Regions from separate parts of the Actinomyces sp. oral taxon 180 str. F0310 genome, predicted to be linked through region 1. Evidence: riboswitches for the same ligand, from Rfam matches in the RefSeq annotation. Region 1 holds a riboswitch; the other holds the start of a gene.
The links. Region 1 has a riboswitch for ZMP and ZTP ahead of purH (bifunctional phosphoribosylaminoimidazolecarboxamide formyltransferase/IMP cyclohydrolase). Riboswitches for the same ligand answer to the same signal wherever they lie in the genome.
Positions count from the first base shown of each region.

Region 2: linked by a shared signal. The riboswitch ahead of glyA (serine hydroxymethyltransferase) and the one ahead of purH (bifunctional phosphoribosylaminoimidazolecarboxamide formyltransferase/IMP cyclohydrolase) in region 1 are both predicted to bind ZMP and ZTP.

Region 1 is NZ_GL622194.1:1,026,999-1,034,789, forward strand. It holds gene purH (bifunctional phosphoribosylaminoimidazolecarboxamide formyltransferase/IMP cyclohydrolase) at 173-2,017, opposite strand; ZMP/ZTP riboswitch at 2,038-2,122, opposite strand; gene HMPREF9006_RS04480 (cell division protein PerM) at 2,125-3,510, opposite strand; gene sucD (succinate--CoA ligase subunit alpha) at 3,594-4,514, opposite strand; gene sucC (ADP-forming succinate--CoA ligase subunit beta) at 4,542-5,729, opposite strand; gene HMPREF9006_RS04495 (UvrD-helicase domain-containing protein) at 6,133-7,791, opposite strand, start outside.
Region 2 is NZ_GL622194.1:2,151,733-2,159,523, forward strand. It holds gene HMPREF9006_RS09185 (fibrinogen-like YCDxxxxGGGW domain-containing protein) at 1-266, shown strand, start outside; gene HMPREF9006_RS09190 (fibrinogen-like YCDxxxxGGGW domain-containing protein) at 476-3,937, shown strand; gene HMPREF9006_RS09195 (WecB/TagA/CpsF family glycosyltransferase) at 3,943-4,683, shown strand; gene HMPREF9006_RS09200 (sugar transferase) at 4,838-5,533, opposite strand; ZMP/ZTP riboswitch at 5,842-5,926, shown strand; gene glyA (serine hydroxymethyltransferase) at 5,967-7,256, shown strand; gene HMPREF9006_RS09210 (bifunctional methylenetetrahydrofolate dehydrogenase/methenyltetrahydrofolate cyclohydrolase) at 7,253-7,791, shown strand, end outside.

The sequences.
Region 1 (7,791 bases):
CAGGCGATGGTCAGGCTCGTTGGGAAGGACGCGCGACGCAGCCTCGTCGACAGCGCCGCATGACGGGGCGGGACGAGTCGGCTTCCGTCCGAGGATGAGGACCGCACCGCGGGATGACGACCGCGGGGCGGGCGACTCCTCCGGACCCACCCGCCCCGCGGTCGAGAGGCCTTCAGTGCGCGAAGTGGCGCGTCCCCGTCAGGTACATCGTGATGCCGGCAGCATTCGCCGCGTCGATCGACTCCTGATCACGCACGGACCCACCGGGCTGCACCACGGCGCTCACTCCCGCGTCAATGAGGACCTGCAGGCCGTCGGCGAAGGGGAAGAACGCGTCGGAGGCAGCGACCGCCCCGACAGAGCGGCGCTCGGGCGCCTCGGCCACCACGTCGGAGGCGCGCGCACCCCCTGCGGCATCCTCTGAGGCGGCCGCATCCCCCGTCGAGCGCGCCCCGAGGGTGTTTGCCCGCTCGACAGCGAGCTTGCAGGAGTCGACGCGATTCACCTGTCCCATGCCCACGCCCACGGACGCACCGTCCTTCACCAGCAGGATCGCGTTCGAGCGAACGGAACGTACCGCCCGCCAGGCGAACTCCAGGTCGGCAAGGGTCCGCTCGTCGGCGGGCGCACCGGCGGCCAGCGTCCAGTTGGTTGCACTATCTCCGGGCGCATCAATATCGTCTCGTTCCTGCACCAGCAGCCCGCCGCTGATCTGCTTGAACTCGTACGAGCCTCGCGCCGGGGGCTGGACCTGAAGGACACGCAGGTTCTTCTTTGCGCGCAGCACCTCGAGGGCCCCCTCGTCGTATCCGGGGGCCAGGACAACCTCGGTAAAGATCGGGACGATCTGGCGGGCGAGCTCCACGCTCACCGGACGATTGACCGCGATGACGCCACCGAATGCAGACACGGGGTCGCACGCGTGCGCGAGCCGATGCGCCTCGGCCACGTCCTCGCCGACGGCGATGCCGCACGGGTTCGCGTGCTTAATGATGGCAACGCACGGACGCTCATGATCGTAGGCGGCACGCAGAGCGGCGTCCCCATCCGTGTAGTTGTTGTAGCTCATCGCCTTGCCGTGGAGCTGGATCGCATTGGCAATGCCCTGTGCCGCAGCCCCATCCTCGGGGTCCGATTCCTCGAAGCTCTCATCGATCTCGCGGTAGACGGCCGCGCCCTGGTGCGGGTTCTCCCCGTAACGCAACGACTCCACGCGCTCGAAGGCGTCCGCGACGACAACGGGCATCCCCGAGGCCACCCCATCCGTCTCGCCGGGCTCGTCCTCAACACAATCCTCCCCGCCATCTCGGTAGCCGAGCGAGGCGAGGAAAGCGGCGTCCGAGGCCTCCAGGTGTGCTTCGGCCGCATCGTCCAGGGTCTCGCGCACGTCCTCCAGCTCAAGCTGGTCTGCCAGCCACCCGGCGATCGCGAGGTCGTAGGCGGCGGTGTGAGCGAATGCCTCGGCCGCGAGCCGACGGCGCTGGGCGAGCGTGAAGCCCTCCCCCGCCACCGCCTCGGCGACATCGGCGTATCGACTCGGGGAGGTCACGACCGCGACCGAGGGGTGGTTCTTGGCGGCCGCGCGGACCATGGAAGGACCACCGATGTCGATCTGCTCGACGCACGCATCGAAGGAGGCGCCCGAGGCAACGGTGTCCGCAAAGGGGTACAGGTTGCACACCACCAGGTCGAAGGGGGCGATTCCGAGGGAGGCGATCTGCTCACGGTGGCTGGCCTTGCGCTGGTCGGCAAGGATGCCGGCATGGACGAAGGGGTGCAGGGTCTTCACCCGCCCCTCGAGCACCTCGGGGAAGCCCGTGACGGCTTCCACGGGGGTGACGGGGATTCTGGCGGCGCTGATGCGTTCGGCCGTCGAACCCGTGGACACAATCTCCACACCGGCAGCGCCGAGGGCACGCGCCAGGTCCTCCAGTCCCGTCTTGTCGTAGACAGAGATCAGGGCCCGCCTGATCGGGCGCAGGTCAATGGCTTCCAGGTTGTCGAGGGAAACGGACATGGTTCCTCCAGGTCGGGTCACCCGGGCGCCCAGGCGGGCGACGCCTCTCGGGAAGGTCGGCCGCTCCCCGGTGGTCATCCACCCTCGCCAGTCGCGGCCCCTTCAGCTTAGTCGATGTGTTGTTCCTGCGCGGGTTGCGCCCACGGTTCGTTCGCCTCGTGCGCGTCGCTGCCCGCTCCGCGCCGCTCGCCGGCGGCTCCGTCCCCGCCCTCGCCGCTGCCGCCGCCGACCGAGGCCACGGACTTCTCGGACACGTCGGCCTCGCTGGCGCGTCGGCCTGCTGCCTCGCCGCGCCGACGCACGCGTCCCGTTCCCTCCCCGATGAGCGCCAGCGTCGTGGGGTGGGTTGCCAGGGAGACAAGCACGGCGGGCAGCGCGATCTCGAGGACGAGGGCGAGCGTCACCCAGCCGACGCGCGGCCCCATCGTCGAGAGGCGAACGGCCCCCAGGCTCATGGTCGCGCTCCACATCCACAGCGCTACCACCGCCGCGAACACTGCCGTCGCGAGGAGGCCCTGGGCGCTCTGGTGCAGGAGGTGTTCGCGCCGAAAACGCCAGGCGCACACGGCTCCCACGGCCAGGCCAAGCAAGATCGGAAGGAGGATCAACCACATGCCGGGGGCGGACTCGGGGACCGCACCGAGCAGCGGGATCGGGGGGATGGGACCCTGGTCGGCGGCCGACGGAGAGTGCAACGCGTCGGTGGCCGTCAGGAAACCCGCTCCCGACCACCATGCTGCCGCCCACGCCACCACCGAGGGGGCGAAGAGCAACTGCACGCCGACGATGAAGGTCGAGTCGGCCGCCGAAGAGGCTCCCAGAAGCTCGTGAATTCCGCTCACGCGGGTCCAGGAGAGCGAGAGGGCCACGATCGATGCGACCGACGCGGCGAGGGCGAGCGCCACGACGAGCAGCCCGCCCATCTTGAATCCACCCGAAATCCAGTGCTGCATGGCGGGCGCGCCATCGTCGCGCGAGTAGCCCGACGCGACAAACCACACCGAGCCGACGAGGGGAATGATGATCGCACCGAGGGTTCCCGTCCACCAGTGCGAGTGCTGGCCCGAGGCGCCCACGAGGAGCCAGGAGGTGAGCAGGAAACCGGGCGCGGCGAACAGCGCCGAGGAGCGGGGGAATCCCGCGGTCGTGCGCAGCAGGACCCGCACGAGAACAACAAGCATGGCCCCCACCAGGGTCGGTATCGCCCGGTAGGAGACGCCCCCGACCACGGCGGTTCCGCCCACAACGGCCGACCACAGGTCACCCCCCAGGCCGAGCGCATCGCGCGGGGTTGTATCGTTCATCCACGTGTTCGACCGGATCGACAGGTAGGCAACCATGGTGAGCACCGTGGTGATCGCCCACCCGGCGAAGGCCGCCTCGACTCCTGCGAGGACGCCGCGGGCCCAGCCGCGGGGGACGGCGACACGAACCGTCGCCCGATCGGGCACGTAGGTGGTCGTGGTTCTCCGGGGTCTAGCTTCATTCGTCATGCGCTCGCTCACTACCCCATAGTGTCAGAATCGGCCCGGGGTCGCGACGCTGCACGCCGACCCCGGGCCGAATAGTCGCGTCGTTACCGCGACAGAAGCTCGCGAGCGATCTGAGCAGTCTGGGAGGGGGTGCGTCCCACGCGAACACCCACGGCCTCGAGTGCCGCGGCCTTCGCGGACGCGGTACCGGAGGATCCGGACACGATGGCTCCCGCGTGCCCCATCGTCTTCCCCTCCGGAGCGGTGAATCCAGCGATGTAGGCCACGACCGGCTTCGTCATGTTCTGGCTGATCCACTCGGCGGCACGTTCTTCGGCGTCGCCGCCGATCTCGCCGATCATGATGACGAGGTCCGTATCGGGGTCCTCTTCGAAGGCAGCCAGCGCGTCGATGTGGGTCGTACCGACCACCGGGTCCCCGCCGATGCCCAGGCACGTCGTGAAGCCAAAGTCACGCAGCTCGTACATCAGCTGGTAAGTCAGGGTGCCCGACTTGGAGACGAGGCCCAGGCGCCCCGGTCCCGTGATGTCGGCCGGGGTAATCCCCAGGTTTGCTTGCCCGGGCGAGATGATGCCGGGACAGTTCGGGCCGATCAGGCGCACACCCGCCGCAAGCGCATGCTCAACGACGATCGTCGAGTCCTGAACGGGGATCCCCTCGGTAATGAGCACGATCGTCTCGATGCCCGCATCGATGGCCTCCAGTGCCGCCGCCTTGGCGAAGGCGGGAGGAACAAAGATGACGGAGGCGTTCGCCCCCGTTGCCTCGCGGGCCTCGGCGACCGTGCCGTAGACGGGGACCTCGATCTGCCCGTCGGCCACTCGACCGGCGGCCGGACCGTATCCGACCACGTCAAAGGTGACGGTTGTTCCTGCCTTGCGTGGGTTCGTTCCGCCCACGACCGCGGTACCCGCGCTCAGCATGCGCTGGGTGTGCTTGCGGCCTTCGGCTCCGGTCATCCCCTGGACGATGACCCGGGTGTCAGAGTTGACGAAGATTGTCATGATGTGTCTCCTGCGGTTCTCGGGTCGTTACTTCGAGGGCGCCTGCGCGGCGAGCTGCGCCGCACGCCGGGCGGCACCGTCCATGGTCTCCTCCATGCGGACGAGGGGGTGACGGGCCTCGGCGAGGATCGCGCGGCCCTCCTCCACCCTGTTGCCGTCGAGGCGTACGACGAGCGGCTTGGTTGCCGTCTCCCCCAGTGCGTCGAGCGCGCCGATGATGCCTCGGGCAACCTGGTCGCAGGCCGTGATGCCACCGAAGACGTTGACGAACACGGAGCGCACCTGGTCGTCTCCGAGGATGATCTCCAGGCCACGGGCCATGACCTCGGCCGACGCGCCGCCCCCGATGTCCAGGAAATTCGCGGGCTTGAGCCCGCCGAACTCCTCGCCGGCCATGGCGACCACGTCGAGCGTCGACATGACCAGGCCTGCGCCGTTGCCGATCACCCCGACCTCCCCTTCGAGGCGCACGTAGTTCAGCCCGGCTTCCTTCGCGGCCGCCTCACGCGGGTCCTGCGCGGCCACGTCCACCAGCCCCGCGTGATCGGGGTGGCGGAAACGAGCGTTGTCATCCAACGTGACCTTGCCATCCACCGCCCAGACGGAGCCGTCGGGACTCAGCACCAGGGGATTGACCTCCACCAGGGTGGCATCCTCATCGCGGTAGACCTCCCACAGGGTCTGCAGAACAGGGGCGATGGCCTCGCCGGTGGCTGGGTCGAACCCGGCTTCGTCCACGATGCGACGCGCGACGTCGGCGTCAATGCCGACGAGCGGATCCAGGGGAACGCGGGCCAGAGCCTCGGGCCGTTCCTTCGCGAGCGTTTCGATATCCATGCCTCCCTCGCGCGAACACATCGCCAGGTGGCGACGGTTCGAGCGGTCCAGCAGGATCGAGAAGTAGTATTCGGCGGCAATGTCCGCTCCGGAGGCGATCATGACGCGCGTGACGACGTGCCCCTTGATGTCGAGGCCGAGAATCTCCTGAGCCTTTTCGCCCGCTTCCTCGGCCGTGTGCGCGAGCTTCACGCCTCCGGCCTTGCCGCGTCCTCCGGTCTTGACCTGTGCCTTGACAACCAACAGGGTTGCACCGCCCTCCAGGAGTTCACGCGCTCCCTCGCGCGCCTCGTCGGGGGTCGACGCCAGCCGGTAGTCCAGCACGGGCACGCCGTGTTCCTTGAACATCTGCCTGGCCTGGTACTCGTAGAGATCCACCTTATTCCCTCCGTTGAACGTGGTGTGGTCAGCGCAGTAATTCTACCGTGCGACCGGCCCTGACGCCCCCGTTTCCGCATATTATCAACGCTTTCAGGCCCCTTGACCATCACGCGATGCGCCCTTGGCATTGCCAAGGTGTGACGACCCGACCTCGCGCCCTATCCAAAGCCGCTCCGGACGCGATCACCAACCAGCGGGGCGGCCGACCTCGCGCAACGCTCACCTGGGGCATGCCCCGACGACTCCCCGTGGGGTTTTTCTACATCTTGACGTCTCTCGTGGCGTGTCACCGGCGTGTCGCCTCGAACATGTAGAAAAACCCCCAGTCGCACGCGAGCCGCAAGGCAGGTCCGCTACCCGGTGTGCGTTCGCGTTCACAATTCCGGCCGCACGCGGGCCGCTACGAGATCTTCTCCATCGGCGCCATGCGGACGAGAAGACGCTTGTCAGCCATGCCGAAGCGAATACGTGCCACCGTGCGCGGCCCCTCCCCTTCGATCCCGGTGACGGTCCCCGCCCCCAATGTTGCGTGTCTGACGCGGTCCCCGACCTTCAGCGCCAGCACGGGCTTGTCCTGCGTCGCCTGGGCGGTGGGCGTGACGCCCATGCGCGTCACCTTGCGAACCCCTCCCGTCTGAACGGCCCCGCCGCCGCGCCCCGAACCGAAGGCACCCGAGTCGCGCTCGCCCCAGGGATCGCGCCCGTCACGCGCGGCGCCGTACGCTCCGCCGTAGGAACCGCCGTAGGAGGCGCGTGCGCGCTCACCCGAGGTGGCGGCCCGCCTGACGTCGAGCAGCTCGGCGGGAATGTCGTCAATGAAACGCGAGGGCGGCATCTCCTGCGGGGTCCCCCACGCGCTGCGAACGGCGGCGCGGGTCAGGTAGAGGCGCTCGCGAGCGCGCGTGATCGCCACATAGGCCAGCCGGCGCTCCTCCTCCAACTCGCTCTCGTCCGCGAGGCTACGCTGGTGCGGGAATGTGCCGTCCTCCATGCCTGTGACAAAGACGGTGGGGAACTCGAGCCCCTTGGCGGTGTGGACCGTCATGAGGGTCACCTGCCCGCCGCGTTCCCCTTCGGCGGGCACCTGGTCCGAGTCCGCCACGAGGGCCACGCGCTCCAGGAAGTCGGCCAGGCTCGCGCCCGGGGCCTCGGCCGCGAAGGCCCCCGCAACCGAGTGCAGCTCCGCCAGGTTCTCCACGCGAGAGGCATCCTGCGGGTCTTCGCTGCGGCGCAGCTGGGCGAGATAGCCCGTGCGATCGAGGACCTCCTCGAGAATGTCGGCTTGGGAGGCACCGCCAGCCTCGGCCGCGCGCAGCGCCTCGATGAGTCCCCAGAAGGCGGCCGCCGCCTTCGCCGCGCGCGGGGTGATCCCCGCAACCTCGGGAGCCGTCTCGGGCGCGCCCTCGGCAGAAGATGACGAGGCCGGGGCCGCAGCCACGCTCTCATCCGCGCCATCGCGAGCACCCGGGGTCTCCCCCGCCGCATCATCCGAGGAGACGGGGGCCGAGGAGCGCGCGGAGTCCGCGGCCGGGGAAGTGGAACGAGCAAGGGCCTCGACATCGATCCCCTCGCCCTCCCCCGCGGGGCATCCGGCGCGTTGCCACAGGTGACGCAGCGCCGCGCCGAAGGATATGCCGTAGCGGGCTGCGTGTTCGGCGATCGCCTCCTCGGCCTTCGCGCCGATGCCTCGCTTGGGAACATTGAGGATGCGGCGGGCAGCGACCGTATCATCCGGGTTGGAGACGACCTGCAGGTAGGCCAGCGCATCCTTGATCTCACGGCGCTCGTAGAAGCGCGTGCCGCCGACGACGCGGTACGGGATTCCCTGACGGACGAGGAGCTCTTCGAGGGCGCGCGACTGGGCGTTCGTGCGGTAGAACACCGCGATGTCTCCCCATTCGGCGCCCGCATCCGCCAGGCGGTCGATCTCAGCGACAACGAAACGCGCCTCGTCGTGCTCGGAATCGGCGGCGTCCAACGTAATGAGCGCACCATCGCCCGAGGCCGTCCACAGGTTCTTCGCGCGGCGTCCCGTGTTGCGGGCGATGACAGCGTTGGC
Region 2 (7,791 bases), 1.1 Mb from region 1:
TCAAGGTTCGAGCGGATGACGGCGTCGTCCTGCGCGTCAACGGAACGCAGGTTGCCACCAGGCGCATGTCGGACGGGGAGATCGGGCACACGACCTTCGCCAACGCGGCCGTGTCGGCCTCCAAGGCAAGCTCCGACCTGCTTGAGGTGACCATCCCGGCCAAGCTCCTGACGAACGGAACAAACAGGATTGGCGTCGAGGAGCATGTCAACTACAAGGGCACTCCGTCCATGACATTCGACCTGACGGCCATGCTGGCCAGGTAGAAACGAGAGCGTCCCATCGGGCCGACAGCCCCGCGCCCGTGCCGCTAAGGCTCGGTCGCAGTGGCTGACAAGGGAACCCCCACCGCAGCGGTGGGGGTTCCCTTGTGTGTGGTCAAAGACTCTCGGGTTTTGTTAACCGACTGGTTGAGTACTGCCGAAGCCCGTGACAGTATAGAAGTAACCATTAACGTGCGACCTATGAGGACTTGATGAAGACTGTGCGCCGCTGCCTTGCCCTCGGATGTGCGTCGTTGGCCGCCTACGGAGCGCTCACGCTCACCCCGGCAACCAACGCGGCTGCCGATCCCCTCCACGACGGACTCAGCGAAGCGACGGCTGCGGCATCATGCTGGGAAATCAAGCAGAAGAACCCGTCCGCTCAGGACGGAACCTACTGGCTCGAGACACCCACGATGAATGCTCCGGGTCGTTTCTTCTGCGACCAGACCACCGACGGCGGCGGCTGGGTCCTCATCGGGCGCGGACGCGAAGGCTGGGAGACATGGGCTCAGGGGCAGGGCAATCAGTCCAAGCTCGCCACTCGCCCCCGCACCGCAGGCGACTTCGGTGTCCTCCAGGCTTCCCACGAAACCGTGAACGGGCTCCTCGGCGGCGGTGCCGTCTCAGACCTTGACGACGGCATCATGGTCCAGCGCGCGTACAACCCCAGGGGCACCAGCTACCAGACCGTGCGCATGCGCTTCCCCAAGATGCGTGACTTCATCTGGCCCTTCAAGAGCGCCCACCCGGTCAGTGTTAAGTTTGGCCACGACTCGTGGCTGAACGGCGGGATCGTCTGGTCGGGCTTCGGGTCCAACACCGCATGGGGGTACGTCAACCTCACGGCGACGGGACAGAACAAGTACACGATGGGCTTCGGCTACGGTCCGCTCGCCCAGTCGTGGTACGACACGTCCTCGCCCACGTCGTTCTTCCACCGCAACGGCACCATCATCAACCCCTACGCAGAGGTCTACATCCGCCCCCAGATCTCCTCCGATGACGCGGGCTTTGCCGCCATCAACGACGGCGGAACCGGCGCCGAGCAACCGAAGGCCACCGTGTCCGAATACGCCTCCCCCATGTCGTGGGGAGTGAGCGGCAACCTCAACGGCTCCGTGAGCGAAGGCAACATCCAGGTGCAGGCCTTCGAGCAGGTTGGTTCCACGATGTACGTCGGAGGTAACTTCACCGGGGTGCGGAAAGGAAAGGACGGTGCCGAGACGGCGACCAGCGGCCTCGCCGGATTCGATGCGACAACGGGGGAGTGGAACGGACAGACCTTCACCTTCAATAACCAGGTGAAGGATCTCGTCGAACTCCCCGGCGGCAAGCTCCTGGCCGTCGGGGACTTCACGCGGGTCAACGGCGAAGCGCACACGGGAACAGTCCTCCTCGACACGACGACGGGTGCGGTCGACCCCTCATGGACTCTCCAGATCCGCAACGGTTCCTCCAATAGGGTCACCGTCAAGTCCGCCAAGCTCGTTGGCGACACGATCTACCTCGCCGGGGCTTTCACTCACCTGAGCAACGGATCGACCCGCGTCTACGCTCGAAACGGCGCGCGCGTGAGCCTCACCGGCACCCCCGACCGCACGTGGAACCCAGAGTTCAACGGGACAGTCGTTGACCTCGACGTTGATGAGAATGTCAGCTACTACTACGCCGCCGGCTTCTTCACGCGGGTTCACGACAGGAGCGCCGAAAACGCAGCCCGCGTCTCCACCTCGGCAGGAGCCGCCCTCGATCAGTCGTGGACCTTCCGTCACTCCTTCTACACCGGCAAGTACCAGCAGACTGTGACGGCCGCACATGGCCGCGTCTACTTTGGCGGCTCCCAGCATTCCCTGTTTGGATACAACGCCGACACGATGACCCGCACGTCGGGATCCATCGTCATGGCGAACGGCGGCGATCTGCAAGCCAGCACCCGCTCGGCCTCGGGGGTCCTCTACGCTTCGTGCCACTGCTCGGACTTCACGTTCCAGGACGCCTACCGCTACTTCGAGCTGGGTAACACCTGGACCCGCGCCGACGAGATCCAGTGGGTCGGAGGCTGGGACGAGGCCACGGGAAAGCAGCTTGGATGGACACCCTATCGACTGGCGTCCCAACGCTCGACCGGCGGGTGGGCACTCGAGATGGCCGACGACGGCGCCCTGTGGGCCGGTGGTGACTTCACCCGTTCGTTCACCACGCGCACGACCAGCCAATGGTCAGGTGGCTTCGTCCGCATGCCCACGCGGCGAGCTGCTCCCGCCACCCCCGCCAGCGTGCGCTCGTCGGAGGGCAACGCCCAGCAGGTGACCCTCCACTGGTCCACTGTTCCCGGGGCGGCCTCCTACGAGATCCTGCGCGATGACCGCACCGTGGCCACGACCTCGTCGACGAGCGTCACCGTGCCCCTGGCGGGCAACAACCGTTTCTTCGTCCGCGCCGTCTCCTCCGAGGGCCTGCGCGGGGCCTCGACTCCCGTCTACTCGGTCGCCTCCGACGGCTCCGCCCTCACTCCGGAGGATGCGACGCTCCTTGTCGCCGAGGACGCCACGTGGTCGTACCACTGGTCCACCGACGCCGTCGCCGCAGACTGGACGCAACCCACGTTCGACGACTCATCGTGGCCGCGAGGCGCTGCGCCCATCGGCTACGGCGCTCCCACGCTGGGAACCAAGCTCACTCCCGGTGCGGCCAAGGGCCGCCCCATCACAACGTACGCGCGTACCCCCTTCACGCTCGCCGATCCGCGTGCGATCGGCGGAGTGAACGTCACCGTCACCGCCGATGACGGCGCAGTCGTCTACGTCAATGGCACCGAGGTCGCGCGCCAGCGGATCGGTGAAGGCCCGGTCTCCGCAGGGACCTTCGCCAACGCATCGGTATCGACGCCCGCAGCCCGGGCGGATCGCCGCACCGTCTTCGTCCCCGCGTCGCTCCTGCGCGCCGGGGTCAACATCCTGGCCGTCGAAACACACCTCAACTACCGCTCCAGCATCTCGATGAGCATCGATGCCCAGGTCAGCGCCGTTCCCGGTGGAGCAGAAGCCGCTCGCCCTGCGCCCACCGATCCCGAGCCCGACCCCGCGCCGGCGCCGGCGCCCGACATGCGCGTCGAACCCGACCCGGAGAAGCCCCTCGGTGCCCTGGATGCATCCGGCTTCAACTTCGGCAACTTCATGCCGACGGGCATGTACTGGAACTACTGGAATTCCAAGGAAGCCCCCGATGCCGCCTGGAACTCGACCGGTGACCTGTCGACGTGGAAACACGGCCCGACCCCCATCGGATGGGGCGACAAGGACGCGGGGACACCCTTCGATCTGCCCCAGGCGGACCGCCCCATCACGACCTACTACGCCCGAGACGTCAACTTCGGCACGGTCACCGCAGACTTTGACCTCACGCTACGCGTGCGCGTTGACGATGGAGCCGTCATCTACATCAACGGCACCGAACTCAAGCGGGTCAATCTCCCCGAGGGAACGATCACTCCCGACACGCGGGCAACGACCAGCGTCCCTCTCGCGGAAGCCAGCAAGAACCTCGTAGTCATCGCGGTGCCGAGCGAGCACCTCAAGGATGGGGTGAATCGCATCGCCATCGAGGAGCACGCCAACTACGGCGGCGCCGCATCTGTTACCTTCGATCTGAAAGCGAGGATGGTGAGGTAATCCCCATGACCGAGAACAAGCCGACATCCGATTCCGTCGTCGACAACGCCGCGTTCGCGGCAATGGCCGACCGCCTGCTGACCCGCGGACATGCAACATCCTGGCTCAACCACTGGTCGCTGCTGCACGCGGACTTCGGCGCGCTGGCGCGCATGAACACTATCGGCTTCGACGGGACCTTCCTGCAGATGAGGCTGCGTGCCGCGGGGCACGCGGTGGCTCGCACGTCAACGGACCTGGTGCTTCCGTACGTCTTCGATCGGCTTGATCAGGGAACGCGCATCACCCTGATCGGAACCACCGTGGAAGCCGGGCAGGCGGCGGCCGCGCGCCTGCCGCGCTTCGATGTTCAGACGATCGACGGCTACGAGGGGTTGCGTCGCCTCAAGGCCGATCCTGGGATTCTGCGCGCGTTTGATCCGCGTCTGATTGTCGTCGGCCTGGGTGCGGGCCTCCAGGACATCGTCGCCGCGTACGCGCTCGAGCAGGTGCCCAGTGCCTCCGCTTGCGTCGCCGGTGGGTGGATCGACCAGTTTTCGGCGGCTGCGGATGACTACTTCCCCGACTGGGTGCACGCGGCGAGGCTCGGGTGGGCGTGGCGTATCGCGCACGAGCCGCGTCGTCTCACGAGGCGCTACACGATCGAGGCTCTCGACTTCGTCGCCCACGCTCCCGAACTCATCAGGCGCTTGGAAGCCATCGGGCACTTTGACGATTTGGGGCTGGTGGTCGAAGGAGCGCGATAGGCTCGCGATAGGACTGCTTGTCGGTTGTGGGGGGCGAACCGTTGGTTCGCCCCCCACAGCCCTTAAGGCCGAGACAGAGTCTTAGGTTCAGACACGGGTGGGGCCCGAGCCGTTGGCTCGAGCCCCACCCGTCATCACACACACGCAAGCGGGTCTAGTAGGCTCCCTCGTGGCGCAGGAGCGCGGGGATGGTCTGGAGGATGATCCACGCATCCAGGGTCAGGGAGCGGTGCTGGGCGTAGGACAGATCCAGGTGAACCGTCTCGTCCCAGGAGAGGTTGGAGCGGCCGGATATCTGCCACAGTCCCGTGATGCCGGGACGAACGGCAAACTTGCCCATCACTCGCGGTTCGTACTGCGCGACCTCGCTGGGGAGCGGGGGGCGGGGGCCGACGAGAGACATGTCGCCGCGCAGGACGTTGAACAGCTGGGGAAGCTCGTCAATCGAGGTCTTGCGCAGGAAAGCTCCAACTCGCGTGATACGCGGGTCGTTCGCAATCTTGAACATGATCGAGTTTCCCGCGCTGGCGTCGGCCTCGTTGGCCTCCTGGAGCGAGGCTTTGAGGGCCTCAGCATCCACGCGCATGGTGCGGAACTTAAACATGGTAAAAGTCCGCCCGTCAAGGCCCACGCGCTCCTGCGTAAAGAAGGCCGGTCCGCCGTCGTTGAGACGCACGACGAGCGCGACGACAAGCCAGAGGGGAGTCAGGAGAATGATTCCGATGAGAGCTGCGAAGATGTCGCATGCGCGCTTGATTGCCCTGTCGGCGGACACGGCAAAATCAGATGCATGCTCAAGTGCGAAAGCCGTTGATGCGGCCCGCGCGGTGGGCTTTGTCAAGGTTGTCATCTGTGCCTATTCCTTCTGCTCAATCAAACTCAAATGCTGCATGTCGGTTAGGTCTGTCAAACCCGAGCCGACTAGGACGTTTACGGGGTAAACGTGGTGAGCGCGTATCGGTCATCGTTAGGTGTTAACCCTAGTCTATCCACACGGTTAGCTTATTTGCTAACCAAAAGGTTAACTACAAGCGAAAAAATGCTGTGATTTCGTGCACCATGAGAGTTCCACACGTTGATTTGTAACAAGTCGTGACCAGGTGGTAGCTGTCTGACACCCGTGAAAGCTGCGAGGGAAACAGGCGGAGGATAGACTGGGAAACGCGTCGTGACTGGCGAATAGGTGGACCACCACCGGGGAGCGGCGCGTCGGCATCGATAGCCGCCCGCCTGGGCTAGAAGCCACCGCCAACCACAATCGAATGATCAATTAGGAGAACCCGATGGATTCCCTCAACGACGTGACGCTGGCGCAGCTGGACCCCGAGATCCAGGCTGTTCTAGATGCCGAGCTCGGGCGACAGCGCGACACCCTGGAGATGATCGCCTCTGAGAACTTTGTTCCGCGAGCCGTTCTCGAGGCGCAGGGCTCGGTCCTGACGAACAAATACGCAGAAGGGTACCCGGGGCGGCGCTACTACGGCGGATGCGAGTTCGTCGACGTGGCCGAATCCCTGGCAATTGAGCGTGCTCAGCAAGTCTTTGGTGGTGACTACGTCAACGTTCAGCCTCACGCCGGCGCTCAGGCCAACGCTGCGGCGCTCATGGCCATGGCCAACGTTGGCGATCCCATTCTCGGTCTTTCCCTCGCTCACGGTGGTCACCTGACCCACGGCATGCGTCTGAACTTCTCGGGAAAGAACTACAGGGCGCTCGCCTACGAGGTCGATCGTGACACCATGCGCATTGAACCCGAGAAGGTGCGCCAGGCGGCGCTGGCCGACAGGCCCCGGGTCATCATCGCAGGCTGGTCCGCGTATCCGCGTCACCTCGACTTCCAGGCGTTCCGAGAGATCGCCGACGAGGTCGGAGCCGCCCTGTGGGTGGATATGGCTCACTTCGCGGGCCTGGTTGCGGCAGGCCTGCATCCGAACCCGGTTCCCTTCGCGGATGTCGTCACGACCACCGTCCACAAGACCTTGGGGGGTCCCCGCTCCGGCATGATTCTGTCCTCGCGCGGCGAGCAGTGGGGCAAGAAGCTCAATTCGTCGGTGTTCCCCGGCCAGCAGGGAGGCCCGCTCATGCACGTCATCGCCGCCAAGGCGATCGCCATGAAGATCGCCCAGACCGACGAGTTTAAGGATCGCCAGCGTCGGACCCTCGAGGGGGCTCAGATCCTCGCCGAGCGCCTCGGAGCAGATGACGCGCGCCAGGCGGGCATCAAGCTGGTGACGGGGGGTACCGACGTCCACCTCGTCCTGGTGGACCTGGTCGCCTCCGAGCTGAACGGCCAGCAGGCCGAGGATCTGCTGCACGAGGTCGGCATCACCGTCAACCGCAACGCGGTTCCCTTCGATCCGCGTCCGCCGGCCGTGACTTCGGGCCTGCGCATCGGCACGCCCGCCCTCGCGACACGCGGTTTCGATGCGGAGGACTTCGCCGAGGTTGCGGACATCATCGGCACGACCCTCGTCCAGGGCGCTTCGGGAGGCAACGTCGAGGTGGAGACGCTGCGCGCGCGCGTCAAGAAGCTGACGGATAAGCATCCCCTCTACGCCGGACTCGAGCAATGAGGGCCCCCTGGCCTGGACCCGCGAAGGTCCTCGATGGCAAGGCCACGGCCGCCGCAATCAAGTCCGAGCTCGCGCAGCGCGTCGAGAAGCTACGCGCCGTCGGCGTCGTTCCGGGACTGGGAACGATCCTGGTGGGTGAGGATCCCGGCTCCATCGCCTACGTCGCGGGCAAGCACCGCGACTGCGCGCAGATCGGGGCGCGCTCGATTCGAGTGGACCTGCCGGCCGATGCCACGCAGGAACAGGTCGAAGCCGCCATCGACCGTCTCAACGCCGACCCCGAGTGTACGGGCTACATCGTCCAGCTCCCGCTGCCCAAGGGGATCGATACGAATGCCGTCCTCGAGCGCATCGACCCGGCGAAAGACGCCGACGGCCTGCACCCGATGAACCTCGGACGCCTCGTCCTGCGTGGGTCGGGCCCGATCGACTCGCCCCTGCCGTGCACGCCCCGCGCTGTGATCGAGCTCGTCGAGCGTCACGGCATTGACCTCGCCGGAAAGAACGTGTGCGTTGTCGGCCGCGGGGTGACGGT